4 regions of the Pseudoalteromonas sp. L21 genome follow, and region 3 is predicted to be linked to each of the others. Evidence: predicted binding sites of a transcription regulator. Region 3 holds the regulator's gene; each other region holds the start of a gene.
What was found. The regulator sigma-54, encoded in region 3, starts transcription at its own class of promoters, with help from an activator protein. The targets are predictions, from matches to a motif close to GTTGGCACGNNNNTNGNNT.
Positions count from the first base shown of each region.

Region 1: a site for sigma-54 is predicted at 5,390-5,408, ahead of L3V41_RS02405 (LPP20 family lipoprotein). Genes of this name have one in related genera too.
Region 2: a site for sigma-54 is predicted at 6,321-6,339, ahead of L3V41_RS02845 (DUF1328 family protein). Genes of this name have one in related genera too.
Region 4: a site for sigma-54 is predicted at 6,525-6,543, ahead of L3V41_RS15255 (BON domain-containing protein). Genes of this name have one in related genera too.

Region 1 is NZ_JAKKCV010000001.1:521,365-529,445, reverse strand. Features, by position in the region: gene L3V41_RS02435 (hypothetical protein) at 1-273, opposite strand, end outside; gene L3V41_RS02430 (hypothetical protein) at 503-733, opposite strand; gene nhaD (sodium:proton antiporter NhaD) at 755-2,176, opposite strand; gene L3V41_RS02420 (glutathione peroxidase) at 2,417-3,145, opposite strand; gene L3V41_RS02415 (LysR substrate-binding domain-containing protein) at 3,260-4,159, shown strand; gene L3V41_RS02410 (flagellar assembly protein FlgT) at 4,142-5,299, opposite strand; gene L3V41_RS02405 (LPP20 family lipoprotein) at 5,444-5,902, shown strand; gene L3V41_RS02400 (transglutaminase-like cysteine peptidase) at 6,023-6,730, shown strand; gene L3V41_RS02395 (LapD/MoxY N-terminal periplasmic domain-containing protein) at 6,724-8,081, shown strand, end outside.
Region 2 is NZ_JAKKCV010000001.1:609,226-617,306, forward strand. Features, by position in the region: gene L3V41_RS02810 (MFS transporter) at 1-178, opposite strand, end outside; gene L3V41_RS02815 (LysR substrate-binding domain-containing protein) at 289-1,176, shown strand; gene L3V41_RS02820 (alkene reductase) at 1,276-2,367, shown strand; gene L3V41_RS02825 (hypothetical protein) at 2,409-2,585, opposite strand; gene L3V41_RS02830 (sodium ion-translocating decarboxylase subunit beta) at 2,682-3,812, opposite strand; gene oadA (sodium-extruding oxaloacetate decarboxylase subunit alpha) at 3,823-5,601, opposite strand; gene L3V41_RS02840 (OadG family transporter subunit) at 5,616-5,864, opposite strand; gene L3V41_RS02845 (DUF1328 family protein) at 6,386-6,559, shown strand; gene L3V41_RS02850 (hypothetical protein) at 6,611-6,802, shown strand; gene L3V41_RS02855 (TonB-dependent receptor) at 7,032-8,081, shown strand, end outside.
Region 3 is NZ_JAKKCV010000001.1:1,047,886-1,055,966, forward strand. Features, by position in the region: gene L3V41_RS04775 (calcium/sodium antiporter) at 1-817, shown strand, start outside; gene L3V41_RS04780 (KpsF/GutQ family sugar-phosphate isomerase) at 821-1,792, shown strand; gene kdsC (3-deoxy-manno-octulosonate-8-phosphatase KdsC) at 1,795-2,346, shown strand; gene lptC (LPS export ABC transporter periplasmic protein LptC) at 2,343-2,897, shown strand; gene lptA (lipopolysaccharide transport periplasmic protein LptA) at 2,887-3,408, shown strand; gene lptB (LPS export ABC transporter ATP-binding protein) at 3,405-4,130, shown strand; gene L3V41_RS04805 (RNA polymerase factor sigma-54) at 4,239-5,738, shown strand; gene hpf (ribosome hibernation promoting factor) at 5,765-6,052, shown strand; gene ptsN (PTS IIA-like nitrogen regulatory protein PtsN) at 6,056-6,508, shown strand; gene rapZ (RNase adapter RapZ) at 6,509-7,354, shown strand; gene L3V41_RS04825 (HPr family phosphocarrier protein) at 7,368-7,640, shown strand; gene mgtE (magnesium transporter) at 7,850-8,081, shown strand, end outside.
Region 4 is NZ_JAKKCV010000005.1:164,593-172,673, forward strand. Features, by position in the region: gene L3V41_RS15220 (GGDEF domain-containing phosphodiesterase) at 1-115, opposite strand, end outside; gene hutI (imidazolonepropionase) at 236-1,477, opposite strand; gene hutC (histidine utilization repressor) at 1,630-2,337, shown strand; gene L3V41_RS15235 (NADP-binding protein) at 2,342-3,112, opposite strand; gene L3V41_RS15240 (methyl-accepting chemotaxis protein) at 3,235-5,262, shown strand; gene L3V41_RS15245 (hypothetical protein) at 5,247-5,459, opposite strand; gene L3V41_RS15250 (YqaE/Pmp3 family membrane protein) at 5,703-5,861, opposite strand; gene L3V41_RS15255 (BON domain-containing protein) at 5,923-6,489, opposite strand; gene L3V41_RS15260 (LiaF domain-containing protein) at 6,819-7,478, shown strand; gene L3V41_RS15265 (VOC family protein) at 7,587-8,003, opposite strand.

The DNA of each region.
Region 1 (8,081 bases), 530 kb from region 3:
CGCATCCATCTGTGTCACAAGTACACCAGATGGGGGAATATCGTATACCCGAGAATCACCTTCATATTTAGGAGGTTCACCATTTGGTGCGTTGAATACAATATATAAAGATCCTATGTATCCTTCTGGTATAAGGTAAATTGTGGGCTCACTTTTTTGTACTTCTGTACAGGAAGATAAAAACGTGATCATGAACCCGATTATTAGGGTTTTAAAAAAGAGAGCACAAAAGGGGACTTTATTGATTTCATACTCTGCTAATTGAAGAGTCATGCGATAATTCCATTTATCAATAAGTTAAAATCCGTTTCGATTAGAGTAACACTGAGCTTGGTTAAAAACAAACCAAAAAAAACCGTGTAGCATCTCGGTAAAGAATGATCAAACTGAATGTAGGCAACTCGCTTAGTTTGTCGTTATATTTACTGAGAAACCTGATGGTGGTATGGCTTTAAACTATTCAAGCAGTATCAACAGCTTGAATAGCTTTAAAGTAACCGGCTTAGTTTGTTACTCTTTCTAATGCACCAGTACGCCTTGGTTCAATGATGATTTTGATATGATCATTGGGTTTGAACAAGGTATCAAACGCCCCTTGTACGCCGTCGGTCCCCGCTTTTCCTGCGCGCATTTTTTTAACGACAAAAACATGACAAATTACGACATGGTAATCTATAGGCGGATAAACCTGTAAGCGCGGCTGTGATTCGTTTTTAAGACAAGCCCTAGGCATATAGCCTAGGGCTTGGTTAACTTAGTTAAAGTAAGACGTGTTTAAATATAAATGGGTGAAAACCCCAGCAAAGTAGCCAAGTAATATTACCGGAGACCATTTTAAATGACTGTTAAAGGTGTAAATACCTCTTGCTTGGCCCATTAATGCAACGCCTGCAGCAGAGCCAATAGACAATAAACTACCGCCAATGCCTGCTGTGAGGGTAATTAAAAGCCATTGCCCATGAGACATGTCTGGCATCATTTGCAACACAGCAAACATAACAGGAATATTATCAACAACAGCAGACATTAACCCTAAGATGATATTTGCTCCTGTTGCTGACCAGTTTGTGTAAAGTAGGTCAGACAAGAGCGCTAAATAACCTATAAAGCCTAAACCACCTACACAGATAACGATGCCATAGAAGAATAATAAGGTATCCCACTCGGCACGAGATACGCGACTAAATACATCAAAAGGAACAACATTACCTAAGCGACTGAGGCGTTCTTTGTCGCCTTCTCGTTCAGCCATGGCACGCTTTCTGGCAAGGGAGCCTGGTAGAGTAACACGAAGAAAATAACCAAAAAATTGTAAGTAACCAAGGCCCATCATCATACCTACAACAGGCGGCAAACCAAAGGCTGTTTTTAGGACGACAGCAGTTAAAATAGTTAGTAAAAATAAGCATAAAATGCGGATAGCACCGCGCTTAAGTTCAACCTCATCATCCACTGTTTTAGGGTGTTTATTATTAATGAAGAAAGACATGACAAACGCGGGAATAATATAGCTAACTAATGCCGGTAAAAATAATACAAAAAATCCGGTGAATTCTATGACATCTGCCTGCCAAACCATCAAGGTGGTAATATCGCCAAAGGGACTAAACGCACCGCCAGCATTAGCAGCAATCACGATATTAATACACGACATAGCAATAAAGCGATTATCATCGGCGGCTACCTTCATAACCACGGCACATAAAAGCAAAGCGGTTGTTAAGTTATCTGCCACAGGAGAGATACAAAAGGCCATTACGCCACTTATCCAAAATAGTTGTTTATAGCTAAAACCTCGTACTACCAGCCAACTACGTAGGCTATCGAATAATCTTCGCTCTTCAAGTGCATTGATATAAGTCATCGCGACTAATAAAAATAGCATTAACTCAGAGAATTCGAGTAAAGCATGACGAAATGCATCGGTACTTAACTCAGACATATTTTGCGCGCTGTACTGCCACGCAATCAGTGTCCAAATAATCCCTGCCGCGACAAGCACGGGTTTTGATTTACGTAAATGGATTTTTTCTTCAAGAATAACTAATACATAGGCAAAGATAAAAATAACGACACAGATGATGCCGACAGGGTGGGTAAGTAGGTCAATGGCACCAACTGATTCAGCTTGTGCATAGCCGCTAAACCCCACTAAGGAAAGTAGAAATCCTAGCATTAGTTTATTCATTTATATGTTCCATTTAGTTCATTTTTAATTTCATCACAAAGACTGTGAATGTAGCTGGCGGCTATTTTAGATTTATTCTGGAATTAATGTAATAAACAAGTAATAAAAATGTAGGTATATTGAATATAAATGGGAGTAATGTTGAATATGCTTGGTGCTAAAGACGTTTTAAGGTTGTTTGTGGAGTACTAAGAGAGCCATATACTAGCCCTCTTAGTGTTAGTTTGTTTATGCGAAGTGTTTCTCTAAATCATCAGAGCCACCAATGTGCTCTCCACCAATAAATACTTGTGGTACCGTTTCGCGGCCAGACATTGCTTTTAAGCTGGTGAGCGATGCGTCTCTTCCTAAAATAATTTCTTCATACACATAACCTTTACTTTCTAACAATGCTTTTGCCTTTGTGCAATATGGGCAGTTAGGCTTGGTAAACAGGCTAACAGGTTTTGGTTTTACTTGCGCTGGGTTAATGTACTCAAGCATGGTATCAGCATCAGAGACTTCAAATGGGTCACCTGGCTTTTGTGGCTCAATAAACATTTTTTCGATAACGCCGTCTTTTACTAACATAGAATAACGCCAGCTACGTTTGCCAAAGCCTAAGTCATTTTTATCGACTAGCATGCCCATACCATCGGTGAATTCGCCGTTACCATCGGGTAGTAGCGTGATATTTTGCGCTTCTTGATTTTGTGCCCATGCGTTCATAACAAAAGTATCGTTAACCGAAATACAAACGATGTCATCGACACCATTTTGCTTAAATACCGGCGCAAGTTCGTTATAGCGTGGTAGGTGTGTTGATGAACAAGTTGGTGTAAATGCGCCAGGTAATGCAAACAGTACAACAGTTTTACCTTTGAAAATATCATCACTGGTTAGTGATTGCCATTGCTCATCAATGCGTGTTGCGAATGTAACGTTAGGGACTTTTTGACCTTCAATATTGTTTAACATAGTTTAATTCCTCTTGATTAGTTGAGTGTTATTATGGGGTTATATAGATAATAGTTCCAATCGTTTGTTTTTATTACTATGATAGTTAAAAGCTATTGATTGTTGGTAAGTACTATGAACTTAAAAGACTTGGAATATGTTAAAGCGGTGGCTCAGTTTAAGCACTTTCGAAAGGCTGCTGATGCCTGTTATGTGAGCCAACCAACCTTGAGTGGTCAAGTTAAAAAGCTTGAACAAGAGCTTGGGGTAACTATTTTTGATCGCTCCACTAAACAAGTGACAGTGACTGTACAAGGTCAACGGTTACTTGAACAAATTAACGTAATCCTTGAGCAAACCCAAGTATTAAAGGAAATTGCCGCAAGCTCGCATGATCCCCTTAAAGGTAAAATAAACGTAGGTATTATTCCCACTATTGCACCTTACTTATTGCCAACCTTGCTCACATCAATGAAGCAAGCCTTTAACGAAACTCATTTTTCATTTATTGAAATGCAAACCGCGCAAACACTTATCGCCCTTGATAACGGAGAAATCGATATTGCAATTGTCGCTGATGTGCCAGACCTCGCTAATTACCATGTATCAGCATTATACAAAGAAGACTTTTTAGTGGCTGTATCTGAGCAGCATGCATTAGCTAATAAAGAGAAAGTTGCACTTACTCAGCTAAGTGATTGTGACTTACTTATGTTAAACGAAGGGCATTGCTTTAAAGAACAAGCCGAGCAATTTTGCTTTTCGGCAGGGGTTGAAGTCTCAAACCAATACAAGGGCAATAGTATCGAAACCCTACTTGCTTTGGTCGCGATGGATGATGGTATTACATTTGTTCCCAAACTTGCTTGCACAACACGAGAGGGAATTAATTATGTGGCCATAACACCTAATCAACAACGGCAAGTTGTTATTGCAACCCGTAAGCATTACCCACATATTGCGGGAGTAGAGCAATTAGCCGCTTGGCTAAATGCTCATAAAGGGTTACAGCAACATTTACTCGCCAGCAGCTAATTCAACAATATCGTTTATTTGAATGTTAGGTAATGGCTGCTCATCAATACTCATGGCAACAGCCGACTGCTGATAGAGTTGGGTAATTTTCACTTGATTAAGGGTGGTGATCTTATGTGGCAGTTTATTACCTTGCGCATCTGTCATGTAGTTGTGATGAGCAATATTTAATAACTCCCCTTGCTGTAAACCATGCGCTTTACCTAGGTTGATTATTAATTTGCCATTTTCAATATGCAAAATTTTGCCTTGTGTAGGTAAACAAGCCATAGCCGCTTGCAAGTCATAGGTGAGGGTTTGGTTTACCTCACTGATGGCTTGACCATAATCGGTCTCCCAAAAGCGGTCGCTATACACATCAATGATGTCGGTTTTTTTGTATGGCCAAATTCCCTCAGTTTGGTAACTTTTCTGCCATAGCTTTTCGTAAGTGGTGCCATCAAATAAAACATAATCGGCTTTGTAAGCACGCTTAAAGCTATCATCTTGCCAAAATGCATAATCGTTATTGAGTTTACGGTTTACCGATAAATCGCGGATACGACTGAGTAATACATATTGTGAGTTACTACGACTGGTTATCTCTTCGAGTAATGCATCGCTGTAGTCATACTGTTGGGTGAAAAAATGATCCACGCGCAACGGCACATTGTAATAGGCTGTCGGTTTTGCGGCCATTTGCGTATTACTCAAGCGAGTATAAAGCTGTTCACTAATGGCTTTATTGACGTCAAAAATTTGGCCCATTCTCGCTTGCTCTCTGTTGGCCAACTGACTTTGTGTTATTGCGATGAATTTAGCATACTTATTTGCAGGGCATTCTTCAGCTTCTGGAAAAATATCTAAGCGAAGTGTAATTGCATAGGTATCGTTATGACGATCTTCGCTAATAAGCTCTATTTTTTGGATCTCACCATGGCTACTAATTTTAAGCTGATCTTGCGTCAAAACTCCGTCTACCAGGGTTTGTACAGAGCTAACACGCGCCCCAGAAAACACTAATGCTTGGGTTATCGCATCTTTCATTGCGGCAGATTTGGCCTGACTTGTATCACCATCTTTAATCGCTGCATGGCCTGTAGATTCAAACCATTGAGCTAAACTATTGTTAGAAAAAACAAGAGTAAAGGCCAGCCCCATGCTGTATAAACTCGTTTTTAATAGACACTTCATGCAAATACCTAGCGACACTGTTCATTGATACCAAGTACTCAGCAAGTAATGTACCAGATTGGCACTAAACGTGCATATTTGTAGAAAATGAGTTTTTAACGGAAACAAGTTATGCGAGCAATGTTAGTTTGTGGCCTAGCAGCCTGTATTGCACTAAGTGGTTGCAGTAGTATTTTTGATAAACACGTCGAGTACACTTATATCGAGCCTGATGACTACCCGATTTTAAAAGCTGTTGGTTATGCACCCATTAGTGCTCAACCAAGTGATAACAAATCACAACGAACTTTACTTGCGATTAAAGCCTCAAAACTTGAAGCATATCGTGAGTTAGCTGAACAGGTTTATGGGCAAAAGATTTCCGCAGGGACGACGGTACAAAACAGCATTGCACATAACGATCAGCTACAAAGCAAAGTGCAGGGTGTTATCAAAGGTGCTCAGGTCATTAAAACGTATGCGGTGGGCGACACTTACGCCACGGAGTTACAACTGGACATGAAACGAGTACATGACTTATATATTGGTGAAATTAAACCGCGTGAAGTAAAAAAAGTGACTTATTATTAAGTACTAAATTCTCATAGTTGCAGCTTGGGTGCTATGCTTTTAAGACTGTTAGTTTTAACAAAAGCATAATGGCATTAACATATCATTTTAACCAAGCTTTTCTCCTTTTAGGTATTGTCTATGCTGTTTAGAGCATATGCGATTGCCTTAAATCAAACTTGGCGAACTCATGCCTGCTGGTTAACCGTTGTCATTATTCTATGTTTAAGTCATTCTGCAATAGCTGATCGCTTAGTTATTGAATTTACCACTTTTATTCAACAGATGCAGCAGCGTTTCGGTGCCAATAGGGTCACTGTTGCAAGGCAGTGGCAAGGGATGTTGCAGCAGGCTTCTAATTTACCCGAACAACAACAGGTACTTGTTGTTAACGAGTTTTTTGCCCGTAGTCTGCGTTATCAAACTGATATTCAATTATGGAAGCAAGAAGACTATTGGGCGACCCCTCTTGAAACGCTTGGAAAAGGGCTAGGTGATTGTGAAGATTACGCAATTGCCAAGTATATAAGCCTAAGAGCACTTGGAGTGAGTGACGATAAATTACGGCTTATCTATGTAAAAGCTCAACTAGCTGGTACGCGAAAAACACAAGCGCACATGGTGCTTGGCTACTTTACACACCCGAATGCACAACCACTTATTTTAGACAGTTTAATTGTTAAGGTACTGCCTGCTGCTAAGCGGACCGATCTTAGCCCTGTTTTTAGCTTTAACAGCAAAGGCTTGTGGGCCAATAATTCAACAAAGAGTGTGGCCGATCCGACTGCTAGGCTATCACGGTGGCGTTATATATTAGAGCAATCACGCAAAGAAGGAGTGCGATGGTGAAGGTATTTAATTTATTCAGACTCAAACGAAATAAAACCATTACCTTAAAGCAAGAGCTATGGATTGCTATTTTGCTATTAATCATTATTGGTTTTGTGAGTAGTTTATTGATCAGTACTAATTCTGCAAAAGAGTACTTTACGACTGAGTTGCGAATGAAAAATATAGATAATGCTAACTCACTCGCCTTGATGTTGAGTCAAATGAGTAAAGACCCTGTTGAAATAGAGCTTTTAGTCTCTGCCTCATTTGATACTGGTTATTACCATCGAATTGAGCTACGAGACCCACATGGTAAAACAATAATTAAACGCCTTTATACGGGTGAGCTTACTTTAAACGCACCGAGTTGGTTTAGGCATTTTTATAAGTTAGAGGTTGCGCCGGGCGTTGCTCAAGTGAGTGATGGCTGGCAACAATTTGGTACTTTGTATGTTGAAAGCCATAGCCAGTATACGCAAGATGCACTGTGGCAAAGTGCTGTCCATTTATTCTTTAGCTTTTTAGTTGTTGCAGTGGCGGCTTGTATTGCAGGGGCTTATTTTCTATCTAAAATTCTGAGTCCACTCAATGATGTAATGAAACAAGCGGTGGCATTAAGTGAAAAACGCTTTATAAAGTCAAAAGTACCGCGCACCTACGAGTTTGCTAAGCTTGTGTCATCTATGAATTTGTTGTCGACACGTTTTAATCGCATTACCAAAGAAGATAATCGTCGCTTAGAAGAAATTCGTTTTAAAAGTCAACACGATGACTTAACAGGCCTTGCTAATCGAGAGTACTTTAATGCAACTCTTGATACCTTTTTAGAAAACTCACAAGGGCATGGGGGGCTCTTTTTATTCAGAGTGATAAATTTGGATGCATTAACAGAAGAAGTTGGCCGCGTTGAAATGGTGGACTTTTTACGTCGTTTTTCAGAATCATTAGTCTCTTTTTTAGAATCGAATGAAGATAGCTTTAGGCAAAGCCAAATTGCACGTATGTCCCATGTCGATTTTTTAGTGTTATTTAGCGATGTGAGTAATCTCGCAGCCTTGAGCGAGCAGATTTTAAAGTCTCATGAGCAACTTGTTGCAGAGCATAAATCAGTAGCGCTTGCGGTATCACACAGTTGTACACACATTGAAGTTGATGACACCCGTGCCACGCTTTTAAAACGAGTCGATCAGTGCTTGAAGGTTGCCGTAGCAAAACCGGGTTGCAGTGTTTATGTAGATGAAAAACAACAAACGCAAGACAATCATAATGATATTGATACTTGGCGAGAAAGATTAGAATTTGCGCTGAAAGAAAATCAATTAGAAATCGCGTTATTCCCCGTAACAACCTTTGATGAGCGCTTAATACA
Region 2 (8,081 bases), 440 kb from region 3:
CAGTTAATACTGGCGCCCCCACCGCAACCCCTAATGCATACAAGCTAACAAGTAGCCCTGCACTCGGTAACGAAACCATCAAATCATCAGCGATAGTTGGCACTAAGCCGACAATCACGAACTCAGTGGTGCCTATGGCAAACGCACTGAGAGTTAATGCAAGTAATGCAATTGGCATCACATATCCTCTATTAATTTTTGAAAGTGCGGCTATTGTGACTAAAATTAAATTTGCAAAAAATAGCGATAGTGACAAAATACTTTTGTCAAAAATGAAAAGGTATAGCCATGAGCGTGATCTCCAACAGCCAAGATTTAGAAGCATTTATTAGCGTGGTTGATACCGGCGGATTCTCAAGTGCAGCCAATGCCTTAGATGAGCAAGTAGCAAAAATATCACGGGCGGTAACTCGGCTCGAAAAATCTTTAAACGTTACCTTATTCAATCGCACAACAAGGCGCATTGAGCTGACCGAAGAAGGTCAGTTATTTTTAGGCTATGCTAGAGAAGCACTCAGTCAGCTTGCACAAGGTGAAGAAGCCCTAAAACTTCTACACTGTGCCCCATCAGGAAAATTAAGAGTCGATGCCGCAAGCCCCTTTGTGTTTCACCAATTAGCGCCACATTTAAAGGCCTTTAACCACGCTTACCCTGATATAAAACTTGAGATCACCAGCCACGACAACATTATCGACTTGCTTGAACATAAAACCGATATTGCTATTCGGATTGGCGAACTCGCTGACTCAAACTTACATGCGCGTACTTTGGGCATCAGCAAACTACAGCTAGTCGCAAGCCCTGATTATTTACAAGCTGCCCCACCATTAAATGAGCTAACCGACTTAGCCTCACAACAACTTATTGGTTTTACCGATGCGCCGCATTTAAATCACTGGCCGCTAACCACGCCTTTAGATCTTAAATTTTCAATCAGTGCATCTAGTGGTGAAACGGTACGCCAGCTTTGTATTCAAGGTCATGGCATTACCTTGTTGTCGGAATTTATGATTAACGAAGATTTAAAAGCAGGCCGTTTAGTGAAAGTGCTTGAAGGCGAAGTGCTAAGTCCTAATCGCCGTGAAAAAGTGCATGCGGTGTATTATCAAAACAGCGGAGTGTCATCACGAGTATTAGCATTTTTAGACTTTATAGCACCAAGGTTAACGCTGTAGTTTTTTGCACTTTTAACAAAAGTATTTTGTGATTACTGGCATTAATTTCATAAATAATATTCGTTATGCTGAACGCATAGTCGCTTTCAAGGAGCCGTAATGAACAAATTATTCGATACCGTACAACTTGCCGGTCACACATTAAAAAACCGCATTGTCATGCCACCGATGACCCGCTCTCGCTCATCACAACCAGGTGATATCGCCCATCAGTTAATGGCCGACTACTATGCACAACGTGCCAGTGCCGGCTTAATTATTAGCGAAGGCACACAAATATCAGCCCTAGGTAAGGGCTATGCTTGGACACCGGGTATTTATACTCCCGAGCAAATCGCTGGCTGGAAGAAAGTAACCGACAAAGTTCATCAAGCAGGCGGCATCATGTTCGCTCAGCTTTGGCATGTTGGCAGAGTGTCTCACCCTAGTAACACAGGTGGCAAGCAACCAATTGCGCCCTCAGCTATTGCAGCCAAGGGCGTTAAAGTATTTATTGATGAAGATGATAAACCCGATTTTGTTGCCACTGCCCTGCCCCGCGCAATGAGCCTTGATGACATCAAACGCGTTATAAACGAATACCGTCAAGCTGCCCGTAATGCAGTTGATGCAGGGTTTGATGGTATTGAAATTCATGCTGCTAATGGTTACTTAATTAATCAATTTATTGATTCAGAGTCAAACCAACGCACTGATGAATACGGCGGCAGTTTAGAGAACCGCTTACGTTTTTTACAACAAGTGACAAAAGCGGTGTGTGATGAAATTGGCGCTAACCGTGTAGGCGTTCGCCTAGCTCCGCTCACTACACTCAATGGTACGGTTGATGATAACCCGTTTGAAACCTATATTGGTGCAGCGAAGGTACTTAATGCTCTAAACGTTGCTTACCTGCATATTGCCGAAGCTGACTGGGACGATGCGCCATTAATGGAGCAAAATTTTAAACAAGCGCTACGTGAAAACTTTTCTGGGTTAATGATTTATGCAGGCAAGTACACTGGCCATAAAGCAGAACAAGCATTAAATGAAGGCTGGGCTGATTTAATTGGCTTTGGTCGTCCGTTTGTTGCAAACCCAGATCTGCCTGAGCGTATTGAAAAAGGGATTGCACTTGCACAGCACGATCCTGATACCTTGTTTGGTGGCGGTGCAAAAGGCTATACCGACTATCCTTTAGCAACGCACTAAAACAAAAAGCTCGCCAACTTATTTTGGCGAGCTCCTTATTGTTACCTCAGTAACAAGTAAATCAACTGGATCACCATCGAGATCATCACTAACGGCCATATATACTTAGCATATTTGGTTGCACCATCTAGTCCCATTTTTGAATGATACTTTTCAAGTAGTGGTATAAGAATAGCCAGTGCGATAAACAGGCATAATAAAATAACAAATACATTCATTGTGGCTTCCTTACACAATAGATCAGTTCAGGCTCTAGTCTATAGACAAAAAAAAGCGCAGTAAAATACTGCGCCAGTCGGTTGGAAGTAAACGACTTAGCCAACAATCGCTAACAAAATACCTGCAGCTACGGCACTTCCTAATACACCCGCTACATTCGGACCCATTGCATGCATTAACAAGAAGTTATGTGGATTGCTTTCAAGACCTACCTTATTTACCACCCGCGCAGCCATTGGCACTGCGGATACACCCGCAGCCCCCACCAGAGGGTTAATCGGCGATTTAGAAAACTTATTCAGACCTTTTGCCATAAACACGCCTGATGCTGTACCAATAGCAAAGGCCAAAGCACCTAATACCAAGATACCAATAGTTTCTACAGTTAAGAACTTATCTGCAGCAAGTTTAGAACCAACAGCAAGACCTAAGAAAATCGTAGTGATATTAATGATCTCGTTTTGTGCACTATTACTTAAACGATCAACTACACCTGATTCACGCATTAAATTACCTAAACAAAACATACCAACAAGTGGCGTCGCTGCAGGTAAAAATAAAATCGTCAGACTGAGTACCATCAATGGAAAAATGATTTTTTCTTTTTTTGATACTGCACGTAGCTGCGGCATTTGAATTTCACGCTCTTCTTTTGTTGTTAACGCGCGCATAATTGGCGGTTGGATAATAGGCACCAATGCCATATATGAATACGCGGCAACAGCGATTGCTCCCAGTAAATCAGGCGCAAGTTTCGAGGCTAAGAAAATAGCGGTTGGTCCATCAGCACCACCAATAATGGCAATCGCCGATGCATCTTGCAGTGAAAATTCAAAGCCTGGAATAAAGTTTAGTAAAATGGCGCCAAATAACGTCGCAAAAATACCAAATTGTGCCGCTGCTCCCAGTAACAACATACGTGGATTTGCAATAAGCGCGCTAAAATCCGTTAGTGCACCCACCCCCATAAAAATCAGCAATGGGAACACGCCAGAATCAATACCTATGTGATACACATAGTACAATAAGCCACCGGGGTCTGATAAACCAGCCACTGGAATGTTTGTTAAAATAGCGCCGAAGCCAATAGGCAGTAAAAGCAATGGCTCAAAACTACGAGCAATCGCTAAATACAGTAGCAAGCAGCCAACTGCAATCATGATCAGTGCAGGGAAAGTAAAGTTTGCAATCCCCGTTGCATGCCAGAGGTTTAATAATCCATCCATCCCTAGCCTCCTAAGCAAGTGCAATCATGGCGTCGCCGGTAGCAACTGAGTCACCTTCCGCAACTAAAATATCAGCCACAGTGCCGTCATGAGCGGCACGTACTTCGGTTTCCATTTTCATTGCTTCCATAATGATAACGACATCACCTTGATTTACAGTTTGCCCAGGTTTTACTTTGATTTTAAAAATATTACCTGCCAGTGGCGCATTGAGTGTTTCGCCAGCTGACGCTGATGCAGATTGTGGTATTAACTCACTGTCTTTAAGTGCAACTTCTTTAAGCTCGCCACCTTTTGCAACAACAACATCGTAAACTTTACCATCTACTTTCACACTGTATTGCTCAGCTTGAACCTCACCATTTGAAGAAGGTGTTGTTGATTGTTCAGATTTAGCTTTTTCACCAGTCGGCACAGGTTCGAAGGCATCAGGATTATGACGATTTTTAAGAAATTTCAAGCCTATTTGTGGGAATAAAGCATAGGTAAGCACGTCATCAATCACGTCATCAGCCAACTCTAAACCCTGCTCTTTAGCTTCTTTTAATAATTCAGCTTCAAGTTTTTCGAGTTCGGGTTCAAGTTTATCAGCAGGGCGACACGTAATTGCTTCGCTTCCGTCTAAAACACGCTCTTGAAGTTCTTTATTCATCGGCGCTGGGGTTGCACCATACTCACCTTTAAGTACACCTGCGGTTTCTTTAGTAATCGTTTTATAACGCTCACCCGTTAATACATTTAGAACGGCTTGCGTACCAACTATTTGTGAGGTTGGTGTTACCAGTGGAATATACCCTAAATCTTCACGTACACGCGGGATCTCTAAAAGCACTTGATCGAGTTTATCCGCAGCACCTTGTTCTTTCAGCTGGTTTTCCATGTTAGTTAACATGCCGCCTGGTACTTGTGCTAATAAGATACGGCCATCAACCCCTTTTAGGCTGCCTTCGAAAGCGGCATACTTTTTACGCACATCACGAAAATAAGCGGCAATTTCTTCTAACTGATTAAGGTTAAGACCAGTATCTCGCTCGGTTCCTTCAACAATCGATACTATTGTTTCTGTTGCACTGTGGCCATAGGTCATACTCATTGATGAGATAGCCGTATCCAACATATCAATGCCTGCATCAATCGCTTTTTGGTAAGTTGCTGTACTTAAACCCGTTGTAGCATGACATTGCATCGCGATAGGAATAGACACCGTCTCTTTTAGACCTTTGATCAGCTGTTCACAATCGTAAGGTTTTAATAATCCCGCCATATCTTTAATACAAATAGAATGACAACCCAGCTCTTCAAGCTGTTTAGCAAGCTTAAGCCACATATCGAGAGTATGCACAGGGCTCACCGTATATGAGATCGTTCCTTGCGCATGTGCGCCCACTCTAACCGCAGCCTTTATGGCTGTTTCAAGATTACGTACATCATTCATTGCATCAAAAATACGAAATACATCAACACCATTTTTATGTGCACGCTCGACAAACTTTTCTACTACATCATCAGCGTAGTGGCGATAACCTAATAAATTTTGTCCACGCAGCAGCATTTGTTGCTTGGTGTTTGGCATCGCCGCTTTAAGTTCACGAATACGCTGCCAAGGATCTTCGCCCAAATAGCGAATACAAGAATCAAACGTTGCGCCCCCCCATGACTCTATAGACCAATAACCCGCGTTATCGAGTTTCTCAGCCATAGGTAACATGTCATCTAAGCGCATGCGTGTTGCTAACAATGATTGATGTGCATCACGTAAAACTAGTTCGGTTAATTTTAATTTAGCCATTTTCAGCTGCCCCATTATTTTTGTTTATTTCTGAATTGAGCGATTGCAGCGCTAATAGCTGCGATGTGTGCTTGCGGCACCCCCTGCTGTGAGTGTATTTTTGCAGCTCGCACGGGCTCATTGCTGTTAGGTTCATCAAAACGATTCATCAGCCTAGACATTAAGGTCACGGCTGAAATCAAAATAGTTAAAAATATAAATACACCGATCATGCCCGTAATCATCAAGCTGGCCGCGGTTGAGAGTAACCCACCTATATCCATACTGCCCCCTCGCACTGTTATAAATAAAAAATCAATATAGTTAAATAAATATTCAACATAATAACAAACACATTCAATTTGTATAGCACCTTGTAAATTGGTAAAACCAATTTAATTTAAAATAACATGTAAAACACAAAATTAACAACCATAAAGGGAGCACATTAACAGCCGAATATAGATGATAAAAATACTCGATATAGTCATAAGTTATAAAGGTGATATGGTCGATTTTAAATAAAACCACGCTAACACAGGCTCTTGGGTGTATAAAAACACCGACAAGATAAATTGGTCTTACCAAAGAAAGATTTATAAGGGGTGTTATTTTACTCATTTAAGTTGAAAAATAATCACTATGAATAAGTTACAGGCTAATTCGTAAAAGTTACCAAAAGAAAAAATTCTACAACATCAAAAAAAACAGTAAGCCGTTGAAATTACTTAACATTTAATAGTGGCATAGAACTAGCTTTAATCATACCAACCGAAACGAAAAATTATTAGCCAAGGAGATCACTATGTTACGCTGGACAATCACTTTTTTAGTAATCGCGTTAATCGCTGCAGTGTTAGGTTTTGGCGGTATTGCAGGAGCCGCAGCAGGAATTGCTAAAATTATCTTTTTTATATTTCTTGTTCTACTTGTTATTTCGCTGGTATCAGGTGCGCTTAGAGGCAACACCCCCAGATAACAACCGAACAACGTTTATAGATTAATTTACACTATTATAAGGAATTTAATTATGAAAAGTTCAACTTTAAAAGCCGCTACTATCGCCCTATTTTCAGGTCTTTTCATCATGGGTTGTGAGGATAACACAGCTGAAGATGCAGGCGAGCGCATTGATGAAGCAATTACTGATACACAGAATGCTGTAGAAGATGCTTGTGAAGAAGTTAAAGAAGGCGTAAACGCAAAAGAAACTAACTGCTAATCCTTCTATACACATTACCAACCAGAAAAGCGGCCTAAGAGCCGCTTTTTTTTATGATTTTTATTCTACTCTCTCACCAAAAACAATAAAATTTCAATATTTATACATTTTCTTATCAAAAACTACACATTTACCTAGGTTGTGTACTAATCTAAACATGCTAAGAATGGATATCGAGTAGTAATCCATTGTTTTCTAGCCAACTATAATTAAATATTGGGAGATAACAATGTTAAAAAACAAACTATCAAATGCTGTAAAGCTGGCGATTAGTACAGGGGTTGTTTCTACAGCTCTTATATACGCACCAATGAGTGCAGCAGAAGAGACAAGCGACGCAAAAAAAGATCTCGAAGTAATTTCAATTACGGGTAGTCGTATTAGACAACCGGGCGCTGTTTCTGCAAGTCCAATTGTCTCAATCGGAGAAAAAGAATTAGGTTACCAACAAGAGCCTGAAGTAGAACAAATACTAAGAACTTTACCTTCAACAATACCTGGTGATGGAAGTAACGTAAATAATGGCTCTGGCGGTGCAGCCACCATTAACTTAAGAGGTTTAGGATCGCAACGTTCACTTGTTCTAATGAATGGACGTCGGATGATCCCATACAACTACAATGGCTCAGTTGACAGTTCGACAATTCCAACAGCACTGATTGAACGAATTGATATTATCACTGGTGGTGCGTCAGCTGTATATGGTTCTGATGCGATTGCAGGTGCAGTGAATGTTGTATTAAAAGAAGACTTTCAAGGTGTTGATTTAGATCTTAAACACTCTCAAACCGGTGACAATGATGGTGACAAAAACAGTATAGCCTTAACAATAGGTTCTAACCTAGAAGATGATAAAGGTAACGTTGTACTCTCCCTTGGCTGGAGTCAACGTGACCAAATACTACTTGGTGACCGTCCTTTAGGTTTACTTGGTATTGAAACGGCTACCGGTGCTAACTATGAACAATTCTTAAACGGTGAACCACCGGTTCCAGCTCCAGCAGATTGTAGTGGCCCTAACTCGGTTGAAAGTGGTGGCTCAACAACTGCATTTCCTACACGATTTGCAATCGTTGGCGCAGGTACAACAGGCTCAGGTCAGTTTAGAAATGATGGTACATTGCAACCAGATACATGTAGTGTATTTAACTTCAATCCATATAACTTTTATCAAACACCTTCAGAGCGTTATTCAGCAACCGCAATCGCTAAATATAACTTAACTGATGATCATAAAGTATACTCAAGCTTTAACTACACCAATACCAGTGTTGATACA
Region 3 (8,081 bases):
CGAAATGATGGTGTCAGCATCAGCAGCCCTTGCAGGCAAAACAGATACCGCGGTAGGGAATGCTGTTGGCTCTAATATTACTAATATCTTACTAGTATTAGGTATTACAGCACTGTTAAGGCCTTTATCTGTTTCTTCAACAACACTCAAACGTGAGATGCCATTAGTACTATTAGTGTCGGTGGCTTCTTGGTACATATTCTCTGATAACTTCTTCTCATTTGCTGAGGGTGTTGCGCTCCTTATTGGCTTTATTGTTTTTATTGCAGGCTTAGTTATTATTTCTTTAAGAGATAAAAACCAAGCGGATGACCCTTTCGTTTCAGAAGCGTGTGAAGATATCCCTGATAATGTTTCTACAGGCTCAGCTTTGTTTTGGCTTGTCGTGGGTATGATCCTTCTTCCTATCAGTTCACACTTTCTGGTTGGTTCGGCAGTAGATATTGCAAAATACTTTGGCTTAAGCGACTTAGTGATTGGGTTAACCATCATTGCTATTGGCACCAGTTTACCTGAACTAGCAGCCTGTATTGCCGGGGTACTAAAAAATGAAGATGATTTAGCCTTAGGTAACATTGTTGGCTCAAACTTATTCAACCTATTGGCGGTACTGCCTCTTGCAGGGATTATCAACCCATCAATCATCGACCCTTCAGCGGCTAACCGAGATGCTTTGATTATGATTGGCGCAACCATAGCTTTAATCGCCATGTCATTGAACTTAAGAGGTGCTCGTCGTATCAATAGAATTGAAGGTGGTTTATTGTTAGTCGCATTTATTGCATACCAAGGCTATATTTTCAGTCAAATAGGATAACAAATGACGCAGCAAAGCTTTATTGCGCAAGGTAAGCGAGTTCTTGAAGTTGAAGCGCAAGCATTAAGAGAAATTGAACAGTATATCAATGCTGATTTCGAACATGCTTGCCAATTAATGTTTCATTGCACAGGTCGTATTATTGTCATAGGTATGGGTAAATCAGGCCATATCGGCAACAAAATAGCCGCTACATTAGCAAGTACAGGCACCCCTGCATTTTTTGTTCACCCAGGTGAAGCGAGTCATGGTGATTTAGGTATGATCACACGTGAAGATGTTGTGATGTGCATTTCAAATTCAGGTGAAACCAGTGAAGTGCTTGGTATTATTCCTGTTATTAAGCGTATTGGCGCAAAAATGATATCTCTAACAGGTAACCCTAACTCAACTATGGGGAAGCTATCGGATGTCCATGTGTGCATCAAAGTTAGCCAAGAAGCGTGTCCATTGGGCCTCGCCCCTACTGCCAGCACCACTGCGACATTAGTTATGGGCGATGCGATAGCCGTTGCCCTACTCGAAGCGCGCGGTTTTACTGCCGATGACTTTGCTTTATCTCACCCTGGGGGGAGCCTAGGTAAGCGTTTATTACTGAGCCTTGAAGACGTCATGCATACTGGCAGTGCCACACCTATCGTTACCGAATCCCAAAGTGTTAAAGATGCACTAATAGAAATGTCAGCCAAAGGCCTCGGTATGACAGCTATTGTCGATGAAAACAAAAAGCTTGCAGGTCTGTTTACTGACGGTGATTTACGCCGTATTTTAGAGCAACGTGTCGATATTCATAACACATCGATTAGCCAAGTAATGACGCGCTCATGCACCACCGCACATGCTGATATGCTCGCTGCGGAAGCATTGAATATTATGGAACGAAAACGCATTAACGGTTTAATAATAATCGATGAAAGTAATACACCGATTGGCGCACTTAATATGCAAGACCTTTTAAAAGCAGGGGTACTTTAAAGATGACGTTTGCCGAGCTTTATCAGCCATTAAGCACCGATGTAAGCCAACGTGCTCAGAAAATAAAACTACTCATTTGCGATATTGATGGCGTTTTCTCTGATGGCCGTATTTACTTAGGAAATAACGGTGAAGAACTCAAAGCGTTCAATACCAAAGATGGCTTTGGTATTAAAGCATTAATAAATAGTGGCTTTGAGGTTGCGGTTATTACAGGGCGACATTCACAAATAGTTCAGCAACGCATGACTAGCCTAACAGTACAACACATTTATCAAGGTCAAGAAAACAAGCTTATTGCGTATCAAGAATTAAAAGACAAACTGACTTTGAGCGATGAGCAAATAGCCTATATCGGTGATGATGGCCCTGATTTACCTGTCATGGAAAAAGTAGGCTTTGCGGTTGCTGTAAACGATGCTCACCCACTTATAAAAAGACTCGCTCATTACACCACCATGTTACCCGGAGGGTTTGGCGCTGTGCGAGAGCTTACAGATTTATTAATGCTGGAAAACGCGAAAGCGTTAACAACTGATGGAACCAGCGCATGAATATAGCCCGTATTTTACTGAGTATTGTTTTTGTTTGTTGCATGATCTGGTTATGGTATCCGTACTTTAGCCAACCAACAGGCGCAATAAACAGTGAAGACGAGATAATCGCAACACCGGATTACACCGCCATTGCGCTAAAGCAAACGGCGTATGATGAGCAAGGTAACATCAGCCATAAAGTCGCTGCGGCTAAAATGGAGCTATACCAGCAATTAGGGTTTACTTTTTTTGAACAGCCTATTTTTACCATTTATGGGGATCAACAGGTTTGGCAGGTGAAAGCAAAAGAGGCTACCTTGTACGAAAACGATCAACTTATTTTTGAAGGTGACGTTGTTGCAAAAAATCTAACTCATAATGGCATGATTGAAGATATCAACGCAGAAAATATCAATGTCGATATTGAAAAAATGACCATGTACTCAAAACAACCTGTTACATTAACAGGCCCAAACTTAAAGATTACCGGTAAAGGTTTAAAAGCTGATTTAAAAGCCGAAATCGTCGAGTTAACTAACCATACACGAACCATATACTATGACCAATAAACTTAAAAAATTACTTCTAATCCCAAGCTTATTGATTGCGTTTTCAAGCGCTGCTGCAGACCAAGCGGGTACTCCTATCAGCATTAGCTCAGATCGCCAAGTAGGTCAGTTAAAAAATGGAGTCGGGATTTTTGAAGAAAATGTAGAAATAACCCATGGTAATCGTCGTATTACCGCAGATCGCCTAGAAGCACATGCTGGTGAGGTTGATGGTACTGTTTCACTTATCATTGCCACAGGTAAGCCAGCCTACTTTGAAGAAAAACAAGAAGATGGCACGGTTATGAGCGCCAGTGCAGACGAAGTACGTTACGATGTAGCAAAGCGTTTACTCACCTTAGTTGGCGATGCACAAGTGACACAAGCAGGGCAAAAAGTCAGTGCAAAAAGTATAACTTATGACATGGAACAACAACTCATTAGTGCTGAAAAAGACGAAAATTCAACGGATCGTGTGCATACAATCTTAGTGCCTGTTGATAATAAAAAAGATGATAAAGGCCAGCCATGAGTACATTAAAAGCAGAGCTGTTAGCAAAGAGCTATAAGGGTCGCCAAGTTGTCAAAAATGTGGGACTAGAAGTCGAAGCTGGCAGTATTGTTGGCTTACTAGGCCCTAACGGTGCAGGTAAAACCACCACCTTCTACATGATTGTAGGGCTAGTGCCAAGCGACAAAGGTAAAATTAGTATTGATGACAACGACATCACTTTATTACCCATGCACAATCGCGCTCGATTAGGTATTGGCTATTTACCCCAAGAATCATCCATTTTTAGAAAGTTGACGGTCTACCAAAACCTGATGGCGATTCTTGAAACACGTAAAGATCTTAAAAAACAGCAACGAGAAGAAACACTCAATAACCTGCTTGATGAATTTAGTATTCAGCACATTCGAGATAGCCAAGGTATGGCGCTATCAGGAGGCGAGCGTCGCCGTGTTGAAATCGCGCGAGCATTAGCCGCAGATCCAAAATTTATTCTGCTAGATGAGCCTTTTGCTGGTGTTGATCCAATTTCAGTGTTAGATATAAAGAAAATTATAGAGCATTTGAAAAACCGTGGTATCGGTGTACTAATAACTGACCATAATGTTCGAGAAACCCTTGATGTTTGTGAAAAAGCCTACATTGTTTCTCATGGGGAGCTAATTGCATCAGGCACGCCTGAACACGTATTAGCAGACCAAACCGTACGCGATGTTTATCTAGGCGAGCAATTCAGGTTGTAACCAATACATCACCGACTAGAGCATCTGCTAGACTTACAATAATGACAACATATTGATATTGACTCAAAGTAGTATCAATAAATGATTTAAAAGGATTGTTAGGGATACATGAGGCAATCATTACAGCTGCGCATGGGCCAGCAACTTACAATGACTCCACAACTGCAACAAGCCATTCGCTTATTGCAACTTAGTACATTGGATCTCCAGCAAGAAATACAAGAAGCGCTTGATAGTAATCCTCTACTTGAAGTGGAAGAAGCGGATTACAGTGAAGACGCAATCGGTAAAAACGAACAAAAATCTGACTCTGATGATTCACAAGTCACTGCTACGGCAGAAGAAGCACCAAGTGAGTACGAGCAAGAAAGCAGTGATGCACTCAATAAAGATACCGTTAGTGACGACCTAGCAATGGACGTCACATGGGATGAGTACATGAGTGCAGCTCCTTCAACCTCTTCAGGGCCAATGCCAGAAGATGAGTCTATTTATCAAGGTGCGTCAACCGAAACTCTCCACGAATATCTGATGTGGCAACTACAGTTGACCCCATTTAGTCCAACTGATGAAGCAATTGCTGTTGCTATAGTCGAAGCTATTGATGACTCAGGTATTTTAACCGTCAGTTGTGAGGATATTGTTGAAAGCTTTAATCAAAACGATGATGAAGAAGAAGAAATAGAACTTGATGAAGTCGAAGCGGTCCTAAAAAGAATACAGCTATTTGATCCTGTCGGCATTGGTGCTCGCAGTTTACAAGAGTGCCTATGTATTCAACTTCGTCAATTCGATGCAGATACACCTTATTTGGCTGAAACTAAAATGGTTTTATCTGAGCACATCGAATTATTAGCAAGCCGCGACTATCGTACTTTGATGAAAAAGACTAAGCTTAAAGAAAACGAGCTAAAAGAAGTCATGACGCTTATCCATAGCTTGAACCCTAAGCCCGCGGATAGCATCGTACGTGAAGAGTCTGAATACGTCATACCCGACGTATCAGTAAAAAAAGTAAAAGGTCGTTGGGTCGTTGAGCTTAACCCTGACTGTATGCCAAAGATCAGAGTGAACAGCCAATATGCGGCTATGTCACGCTCTGTAAAATCAAGCAGCGACAGTCAGTTTATTCGCTCTCATCTGCAAGAAGCTAAGTGGTTTATTAAAAGCTTAGAGAGCCGGAATGATACTTTATTAAAAGTAACGAACTGTATTGTTCAACAACAACAGGCTTTCTTTGAACACGGCCCTGAGGCGATGAAACCGATGGTGCTAAATGATGTCGCTGAAATGGTCGAAATGCATGAATCGACGATTTCACGGGTTACAACGCAAAAATATATGCATACCCCAAGGGGTATTTTTGAGTTGAAATATTTCTTCTCAAGCCACGTCAGCACAGAAAATGGTGGCGAGTGTTCATCAACGGCAATACGCGCTTTAATCAAAAAGCTTATTGCCGCAGAAAACTCAGCGAAGCCATTGAGTGATAGTAAGATTGCAGATATATTGGCTGAGCAAGGAATTAAAGTAGCTAGACGTACAATTGCAAAATACCGAGAGTCTCTAGCAATACCGCCGTCTAATCAGCGTAAAAGCTTGATTTAGACGTTTTACATAGAAGGAAAATGCTTATGCAACTAAACCTAACTGGTCGTCATGTAGAAATCACAGATTCATTAAAAGACTATGTAAACACCAAGTTTGCGAAACTAGAAAGGCATTTTGATCATATTAATAATGTTCATGTCATTTTAGACGTAGAAAAATTAAGTCAAAAAGCAGAAGCAACTTTACATGTAAACGGAGGCGAACTGTTTGCCTCTACAGAGCATCAAGATATGTACGCGGCCATCGACTCGCTAATTGATAAGCTTGATCGCCAAGTAATTAAACACAAAGAGAAATTAGCTCGACACTAAATTATGAAACTTAGTTCACTTACTAGCCAGGACTGCAGCAAAGCTGCGGTCCTTTTTAATAGCAAAAAAAGAATTCTCGAATTTATCAGCGAACTCGCTCATGAGCAGCTTCCTCATCTATCGCAGCAAGATATTCTTAATGCTTTACTCAATCGAGAAAAATTGGGGAGCACAGGAATTGGTAGAGGTATTGCTATTCCGCATGGTCGTATGTCAGGTGCTGATAAACCGCATGCGTTTATTATAGTGAGCGAATCTCCAATTAACTTTGACGCAATTGACAACCGCCCTGTTGATATTTTTGTTGCACTCATCGTACCTGATGGAGACTGCCAACTTCATTTAAAGACCTTATCAACAATTGCTGATAGACTAAAAGACAAAGAATTTTGTAAACAGTTACGCAGCGCTAAAACCGATCAGGAACTGTTTCAAGTTATTGCATCAGAGGCATAAATGGAATTAATTATTATCAGTGGCCGTTCTGGCTCAGGTAAATCAGTCGCTTTACGAGTCCTTGAGGATCTTGGTTATTATTGCGTTGATAATATTCCTGTAAACCTATTACCTTCGCTAGTGCGCAGCGTCTCTGATAATTACGACAAAATAGCAGTCAGTATCGACGTACGTAACCTGCCAAAAGAGCAACAAGAATTTAATGATATTCTTGAATACTTGCCAGGTTTCGCCAATCCAACCTTATTTTACCTTGATAGTGATGATCAAACACTCATTAGACGTTTCTCTGAGACAAGACGTTTACATCCGCTTTCTTTAGATTCTTTACCACTCGATTTAGCAATTAAGCAAGAAAAAATACTGCTCGATGTACTAATTACCCGCGCCGACTTTATGATCGACACAACGGATTTAAGTGTACATCAGCTAGCAGAGTCAATTCGTGAGAAGATTCTCGGTAAAAAAGACAAAAAGCTTATTATTACCTTTATGTCATTTGGCTTTAAGCATGGTATCCCGAAAGAAGCTGACTATGTATTTGATGCACGCTTTTTACCAAACCCACACTGGGAGCCAGATCTTAAGCCACTTACGGGTCTCGACCAACCAGTTAAAGATTACCTTGCAAGCCATAGCATAGTGCAAAAATTTACTTGGCAGATTCAAACCTTTGTGCAAACGTGGTTACCACACCTTGAACGTAATAACCGCAGCTATTTAACGATCGCAATTGGCTGCACAGGTGGACAGCATCGCTCGGTTTACTTAGCACAGACGATTGGTGAAAGTTTCGCGAAAAGCCATGCGAATGTAAAAATTCGCCATCGTGAGCAAGACTTATAATAAGGGCTTTAACATGTATGCTGAAAATACGTTTTTAATTCAAAACAAACTTGGCTTACACGCTCGGGCAGCAACTGTACTTGCACAACTTGCACTTCAATTTGATGCTAAAATTATGTTATATCAAGATGACAAAGAAGCTGAAGGTGACAGTGTACTTGCTCTAATGTTATTAGAAAGCAGCCAAGGTAAAGAAGTACGCGTTGTATGCGAAGGCCCTGATGCAACTGCTGCACTTAATGCAATAGGTGAATTAATAGCACAACGCTTTCATGAGCAAGAATAGCATTTGCTAAGCACGAAAGATTTGCGTTAAACTTAACTTAGGTATTTAAATTCCTCTTAAATATCTTACTTTTAAGTCATTCGTTCATCTTATATAACAAATATTCTTAATATAATGGTTGCTTTAAACGATAACTCAGCAAATTTATTATTGTGCAACTATGCTGTATTTATTTAGCCAGAGCTCACTTTTTAGTTGTAAGGACGCCAATGCCAGAAGCCTTTGAACAAGATTACCCACTACAACAACTTAAACAGGTGACCAAGTCACTTAATAGTGGTCAATTTGTTCAAGTGCGCGGTATGCTAGCTAAAACAGCACCTTGCGATACAGCACTGTTACTTGAGTCATCTCCTCATAAAATCCGCCGCATGTTGTGGCAACTCGTTGATCCAGATGTACGTGGTGACGTACTTGAAGAGCTTTCAGAAGATGTACGCC
Region 4 (8,081 bases), on a different contig from region 3:
AAATCAGCCAAGGCTCACTTAAACTCAGGATAGCAAGGCCAAGCATACCATTGACTACTAGGCTGAGTCGTAAAATAGGATTTTGAGTCACACACAGCGCACATACCATAGCCATAAACAGTGCACCTGCCAAAAACACAGCAATGACATCTCCACTCACAAAGAGAAGACTTGTACTGGCACTTGTTAAACTAGCAATCAATGACATGTAATCCAAACTGTGTAAAAGTTCTATCTAATTTAGTCTACCCAAAATCCACAGATTTGACAGTTTATTTACACCAAACTGATAACTTAATTGTGCAGGATGAGATATTTGCCAATGGGCAATATCAGCACGAGCACCCACTTTTAAGACGCCACGATCATCAAGACCCAATGCACCTGCGGCGTTTCGTGTCACCCCAGCTAACGCTTGCTCTGGGGTCATACGAAAAATAGTACATGCCATATTCATCATCAAATGCAAAGAGCACAATGGCGAGGTACCTGGGTTAAAGTCAGTAGAAATAGCAATGGGCACTTGGTACTGCTGTAACAGCTCTATTGGCGGATATTTTGTTTCTCTTAAGAAGTAAAAAGCACCCGGTAATAATACTGCTGCAGTACCCGCTTTCGCCATAGCTTGAATGCCTGCCTCATCAAGATGTTCAATATGATCGGCTGATAAGCCATTAAATTCAGCGACAAGCTCTGCACCATGCTGATTTGATAACTGCTCAGCATGCAATTTAACCGGTAAGTTATATTTCTTCGCGGCTTCAAATACACGCCGTGTTTGCTCATTGCTAAACCCGACATTCTCACAAAATGCATCGACCGCATCAGCTAAGTTGGCCTGAACGACCCGTTCTAACATCTCACCACAGACAAGATCGATATACTCATCGCTACGACCTTTATACTCTAAAGGTAGTGCATGGGCGCCTAAGAAGGTCGTTTTCACATCAACCGGATGGTTTTCACCTAATAAGCGCGCAACTTCAAGAAGTTTAATTTCGTTCTCACAATCAAGGCCATAGCCTGATTTAATTTCAACCGTTGTCACCCCTTCTGAAAACAGCGCATTCAAACGCTCTTTTGCTGCAACAAATAATGTTTCATGATCAGCTTCACGCGTAGCACGAACTGTGCTTGCAATCCCCCCGCCATTTGCAGCTATCTGCTCATAACTGACACCTTGCAGTCGTTGTTCAAACTCTTCGGCACGGCTTCCAGCAAAAACAAGGTGAGTATGACAATCAATTAAACCGGGTGTAAGCCACTGCCCTTTCACTGACACAGTTGGGGTAGCTAATGCATCAAACTTTGGTAGCTCAGCTTGTTTCCCTAACCAAGCAATCTTGCCATCTTTAACAGCAATAGCGCCATTTTCGATAGCACCATAGGGTGCATCAATAGCAGGGTTCATGGTAGCAATATTGGCATCTGTAATTAGTAGATCCCAGTGTGACTCATCATTGTTCATTGTGTGCATTTTTCACCTATACTAAATTTTGCAGTGCCCTGACTTAGCTTTGCTCTCAAGCTGGTAGCTAAAATAGACGTAAAGTTTATCAAGTCACCTTGTATATACAAGATAATTATGCCACCTTGTAACATACTATTAACTTTATACACCCGCCTTCAATGAGCATCACTAAATTCGCACAGATAAAGCAATTTATAGTTGATAATATTCGTTCCGGCCAATGGCAAGAAAACGATCGAGTACCGTCAGAGAATGAGTTAACGAATCAATTCAAAGTAAGTAGAATGACTGCAAGACGAGCATTAAGTGAACTGACAGATGCTGGTATTTTAACTCGTAGCCAAGGACTTGGAACCTTTGTTGCCAGTTTAAAGTCACAGTCTTCTCTCCTTGAGATAAAAAATATTGCCGATGAAGTAAAAGCTCGAAATGGCCAATACAGCTGTACTGTTTTAGTAATGGAATCAATACAAGCCATTGCACCTATTGCCATAGCATTAAGTGTTGATGTTGATAGCCATGTGTATCGAAGTGTTATTGTCCACAATGAAAATGAGCAACCACTACAAGTTGAAGAGCGTTTCGTCAATCCAAAGCTGGCTAAAGATTATTTGCAACAGAACTTTCACACCCTGACTCCCCACGAATATCTCTCAAGTGCAGCCCCATTAACAGAAGCAAGACACACTGTTGAAGCAATTATGCCAAACAGTGAAATGTGTCAGTGGCTCAACCTTTACAATGAAGAGCCTTGCCTGCAGGTTATTCGTCGAACTTGGTGCTCGGAGGGGATCGTAAGCTTTGCACGTTTAGTCTCCCCCGGCAGTAAGTATAGGCTAGGAGGGCATTTAACCTTTAAAAAATAACCGCTTAAATTGACCACTGATATTGAAAACCTAAAGACTCAATAGCCGATCCATCAATGATTCGCATCTTGGCCTCATCGCTGGTGAAACTTGGCTCAGAGGTACCCTGCTCGGCACACTTTTGTTGGTAATAATCAACTTTCGTTGGATGAGCAGGGTTGACTACATTATAGATTGCAGATGCATTAGGCCAACCTTCGATCAACTTGAAAATAGCATGAATAACATCGTCTCGATGCACCATATTGACGAGCTGTTGACTTGAACTCTTAAGCTCCTTACCTGCGACAAACCGCCCAGGTTCGCGGTTTGGCCCAACTAACCCCGCCAGCCGCAATACTTTACCACCCGCTTGCAGCACGCATTGTTCAGCATCATACAACAGCTGTTGGCGAGGTGACGAACATTCAATAGTACTTTGCTCTGTGTATGTATTATCAGCGTTGTTATATACACCCGTTGAAGAACATAAAATAAAGCCTCGGCATTGCAGCGATTTAGCTAACTCTAGACTGGCGGAAAGCGTCGCTAGATAATCACTTTGAGTGTCGCGGCTTTTAGGTGGAATAGCACATACCCACCACGCGTCTTTTAAAGAGACAGTATGCTTTAATCCACCTGATTGTAATATCAATTGGCGTTGAAAGTCGTGGTCATGCTTGACCTCTCTTCCAGTGCCTTGCACCTGCCAACCTAATTCATTTGCCTTAAGACAAAGTGCTTCACCTAGCCAGCCAGCACCTAGCACCACTAATTTATTATCATTAACAACCACTTGGTAACATCCCCTTGTATTATGTATTATTTTATTAACAAACTTTACTTTGTCTTGTAGCGATTTGGGTGCAAATATGATTAGATAGATTACTCTAGCTAATAATAAAAACACGTGCACCTATGTTAAACAACCTCTCTTTACGTAAAAAAATATTACTTCTTATCGGTGGGACGATCAGTGTACTACTTATCATCGCATCGAGCTTTTTTGTTAGTCACATCGCTGACTTATCACGACAAGCAATTCAGCGAGAAGCTGACAGTTACCTACAAAGTGAGCGACTTTCAATGCAAGGTTACTTTGCTCGCTATGGTAAAGTTGTTGAAACTTTTATTACTAACCCACATTTAGTGAATTGGTTTGAAAATTGGACTGAGCGTGATCAACCACTTGATAACCAACCTGGGTACAACAGCATCAATCAAGACTTTGTACGCATTAGTGGTAATGATGACAATATTCTATCTGCTTTTTTTGCCTCAGCAACCACCGGTGAGTACTTTAAAGAAAATGAACGTACTACACACTTTAACGGTGACCCTTATTACGCTTATAAACGTGGTTGGTGGCAAGATGCTCTAGCAATAAACAAGCTCTATGTCGGCCCTATTTCCGTTGACTTAACCACAGGCAATGCGTCAGCGGTTGTACAACAACCAGTGTATAACAAACAAAATAAACTCATTGGTTTTGGTGGTGTCGACTTACAGCTCAACAATATTAACGACATGGTCGAAAATATTCGTTTCAATGGTCAAGGATTTGGTTTTTTACTTGATGGCAACCAAAAAGTTGTGCACCTTTCGAAACGAACAGGTCACAAACTATCAATTACCGACGAAGGCCCAAATGGCAAAGAAGGCCTAGAAGCGCTAGAGAAACAGTTTAACGATACATCAGGCTTTAGCGAATTAAATCGCATTATGAAAAGTAAAAAAGACGGTAGTAGCTTCATCACTTTTAAAGGTGAGCAGTATTACGTTATCTTCAATCGCCTTGAATTAGAAACCCCTTATCTTGATTGGTATGTAGGTATTTTAATTCCGACCAGCATGATTGATGAGCCTGTCAATGATGCGGTAATGACAACCACAACATCAGTGTTCATTATTCTTACGATTATCATTGCAATGATCTTTTGGGCTACGCAAATGATCACCAAACCGCTGACTAAACTAACTTACATTATGCGTGATATCGCCTCAGGAGATGGCGACCTGACACAAAAAATTGATATAAAAAGTCACGATGAAGTGGGCCAATTAGCCCTGCATATGAACACCTTTATTGATAAATTGCGTGCAATGATGCTCAATACTGCAGCACAAGCGGAGCAGTTAAGCCAAGCAGCTTCACAGCTAAAAACAGTATCTCAAAAGACCAATGATGAAATTCAACAAGAAAAGCGACAAGTAGACAGTGTTAGTGCAGCTGTCACTGAAATGGCCTCAACCGTACTCGAAATTTCGCGCAATGCACAAAATACCAATAATGCAGCTGAACAAGTACAAACCATTACTGTTGATGGCACAAACCGTTCTACACAGGCTCAATCAGTCATGACCGCATTGGCAAGCCACATTGGTGAAGCGTCTAAAGTCGTTGCTGGTCTTGAGCAAGAAAGCGGTAATATTGGTGCCGTCATCGATGTAATCAACTCTATTGCAGAACAAACTAATTTACTGGCCCTTAATGCTGCCATTGAAGCAGCGCGTGCAGGCGAGCAAGGTCGAGGTTTTGCAGTGGTTGCTGACGAAGTACGTTCATTAGCTAGCCGTACGCAAGAGTCAACAGATGATATTCGTAATATGATCAGCAGGTTACAGCAGAGTGCTCAACAAGCATCCACGATGATGCAACAAGGGCAAGAACGTGCTGAGGGCTCTGTCGAACAAACACAAATTGTACTGACAGCACTGCAAGACATCGCACGATCAGTGACAAACGTACAAGATCAAAGTCATCAAATTGCGACCTCTACGGAGCAACAAACAGTGGTGGCAGAAGATATCAATAACAGCCTTGCGGCTATTAATCATTTAGTGAATAGCACAGCAGATCATGCTCATGAATTGGCTGATGAAGCCCGTGATTTGAATGAATTAGCAGTGTCACTAAATAGAACTGTTAATCAGTTTAAATTATAAAGATAAATTGCTGATGTGATTAAAAACCCGATATCACCTGAAGATGATAATATCGGGTTTTTATCGTCAGCCTTCCCTGTTACCTGTGGTGCAACTGCTTTCGCATGATCCATAAAGTCTTGCCACTGCTGCTTATTCCATAAAGCAACTCCTTGCTGATCCGTTCCTTGTTTTGATTGCGTTTGTACTTGTTCCATATAGTCACCTCCTTACGCTAGCTTCATCCATTTTAGGTTCCTTACCATTTGCTGCTCCTTAGCAATTATCCTTTCACCTTTTCCATAAAGCGTTGCCATTGTGCGCTTGTCCATAACGCCTTGTTACTTCCTTGCTTTCCATTGTGCTTTGCTACGTTTTCCATTATGTAACTCCTTGCGGTTTATAATCCGTTACTCCTACAGCGTTTCCTTGCTGTGCTCCTAAATCATCCTTGTGTGCAATTATCGTTTAGCAATAATATACACAGCATGAATCAAGCCTGGAATGTACCCTAATAGAGTTAAAAGAATATTAATCCAGAATTGTGCACCTAAACCTACCTGTAAAAATACACCTAATGGGGGAATTAAAACTGACAATATAATGCGAATTAAATCCATGATTCACTCCTTGAAAATAAAATAAAAACCCAGCCAAAGCTGGGCTTTCATTAATTACTTATTATTCAGCAACAATCGTTAATTCATCGATTACTTTGCGAACATCTTCAGCATTTTCTGCAATGCTTACTGCAAGTTGTTTTTCAGCTTCAGATTCAACGGTACCTTTAAGGGTTACAACACCATTATCAGTATCTACATCGATATCAGTACCACCTACTTCTGAGTTAAATAGGAAGCGTGTAGTAATTACAGTGCTGATTTTTGCATCTGTTAAGTCACTTTCAGCTGAGTCGCCCATATCTTTTTTGGCGTGCTTAGTCTTCATGTCTTTTACAACTGTAAGCTTGTTTTCAACATCAGTTACGCCGTCTAAGCTCAGTACTAGCTCTTCCGCTAATTCTTTATCAAGCTCACTTTTCACTTTACCAGTTAGTACAACCTTGCCATTTTTTACATCTGTGTTGATATCAAAGTTGTTTAGATTTGTGTTCATTAAAAGAACAGTTTCTGCCTTACCATCAATCCAAGCATCTTTACTTTCATTTTCCCAGCTGCTTGCCTGAGCTGACATGCTAGTAGCACCAATAACTAACGCGGCAATCATAGACTTGTTGAATGTATTCATAATCTTTCTCCTTTTGATTAAAGACGAATTAACTAATGCGACTTTAATGCCAACTATTTAACCCTTACATATCAACACCTTATTGATTTAGTCATATAATGGTTATATTCTTCTCGGTAACAATTTACAGGCTGCTCGGTAATAAGTTCACAATGTTGCAAAAATGACCAATTAGTTGCAGATAATATTAATCTATGGTTAATTTAACGAAGTTACTAACAAGCCAAAAAACACAATACATTGATTTTTATATAAATAAACTTTGGCCTGAGCTTTGCTACATATCCAATAACAGAACAATCACTTTATAATTACAACAGGGAACTACCATGGCCGTTAAACTTGAAGATCGCCCAATCGATCAAGTAAGAGAAGAAGTCATCGATCAACTCATTTATAACTACAGTCATGCCGTTATTTCAGCTGAGGCATTTGAACGCCGACTAGATCAAGCAATGTCAGCCACCAGCAACGAAGTACTTGTTGAGCTTGTTGCTGACTTAGCGCTAAAAGCTGATACTGATTACAAATCACATAAACATGCTCAATTTAAACCTCACTACAGTCATAGCAATGATAATGAAAACTTACAGTTACGTAGTATTCTTGGTTCAAATGAACGCAGCGGCCAGTGGCTTGTGCCAAAAGAAATTCACCTCACAAACTGCCTAGGTTCAATTGAGCTCGACTTTAGTGAAGCGATTTTCCAGCATCAGCATGTCACTATTTACGTAAACTGTATTTTAGGTAACGACGAGATCTACGTGCCTGAACACGTTAATGTGGTATCTAAACTGTTTAGCGTTATTGGCAGCGTAGAAAACAAGTCAGTTGCTCTAAATAAAGGTCAGGGCCCAACCATTACCATTGAAGGTAACGTATGGCTAGGCTCAGTGGAGATCAAAGTAAAGCGTACCATGAAAGAAAAGTTCATCAGCTTTGCCAATAGCCTAAAAGCCAGTTGGAAAGAAATGAATAGGGTGCAGTAAAAGTTGCGAGGTATTGTAGGCGCGATTTTACATCGCGCAATAGGTAACCAATGACGCGGGGTCAACCCGCAGCTACAACTACCGCGCGACATAAATTTCCCGGCAACATCAAAGATCATTATTCCTTTCACTTGGAATATCACTGAAATACTCTACAAACTCAACTTCAAAACCTGCGGGGTCGATAAAGTAAACATTTTTTCGGTATGGATTTTCTGGACCCCGTTTATCAATTTCATAACCGGCTGAAACAAGACGTTCAATGACGGCGTTAATGTCGTTTGTCACATAAGCAAAATGGGCAAGGCCAACTTGATGACCCGCTAAATCACGATTTTCATCTTCACCGTTATCACTCAGTGCAAGGTATTGGTAATCATCACCAAAGTGCAGCCATTTGCGTGGTTTGCCAGACCATGTGCTGTCACCTTGACTACGCACACGCCAGTGCGGGAATGCGACTTTATAAAAGTGCAGCATGGCATCAACATTACTAACAACAAGGTTTACGTGTTCTAAATACATGGTAGTTTTCCTTTTTATTTTTAAACTGCCACCAAGATAAAACCTCAAGTTAAGTTTAGGTAAAGCGTTTTTTCAAAT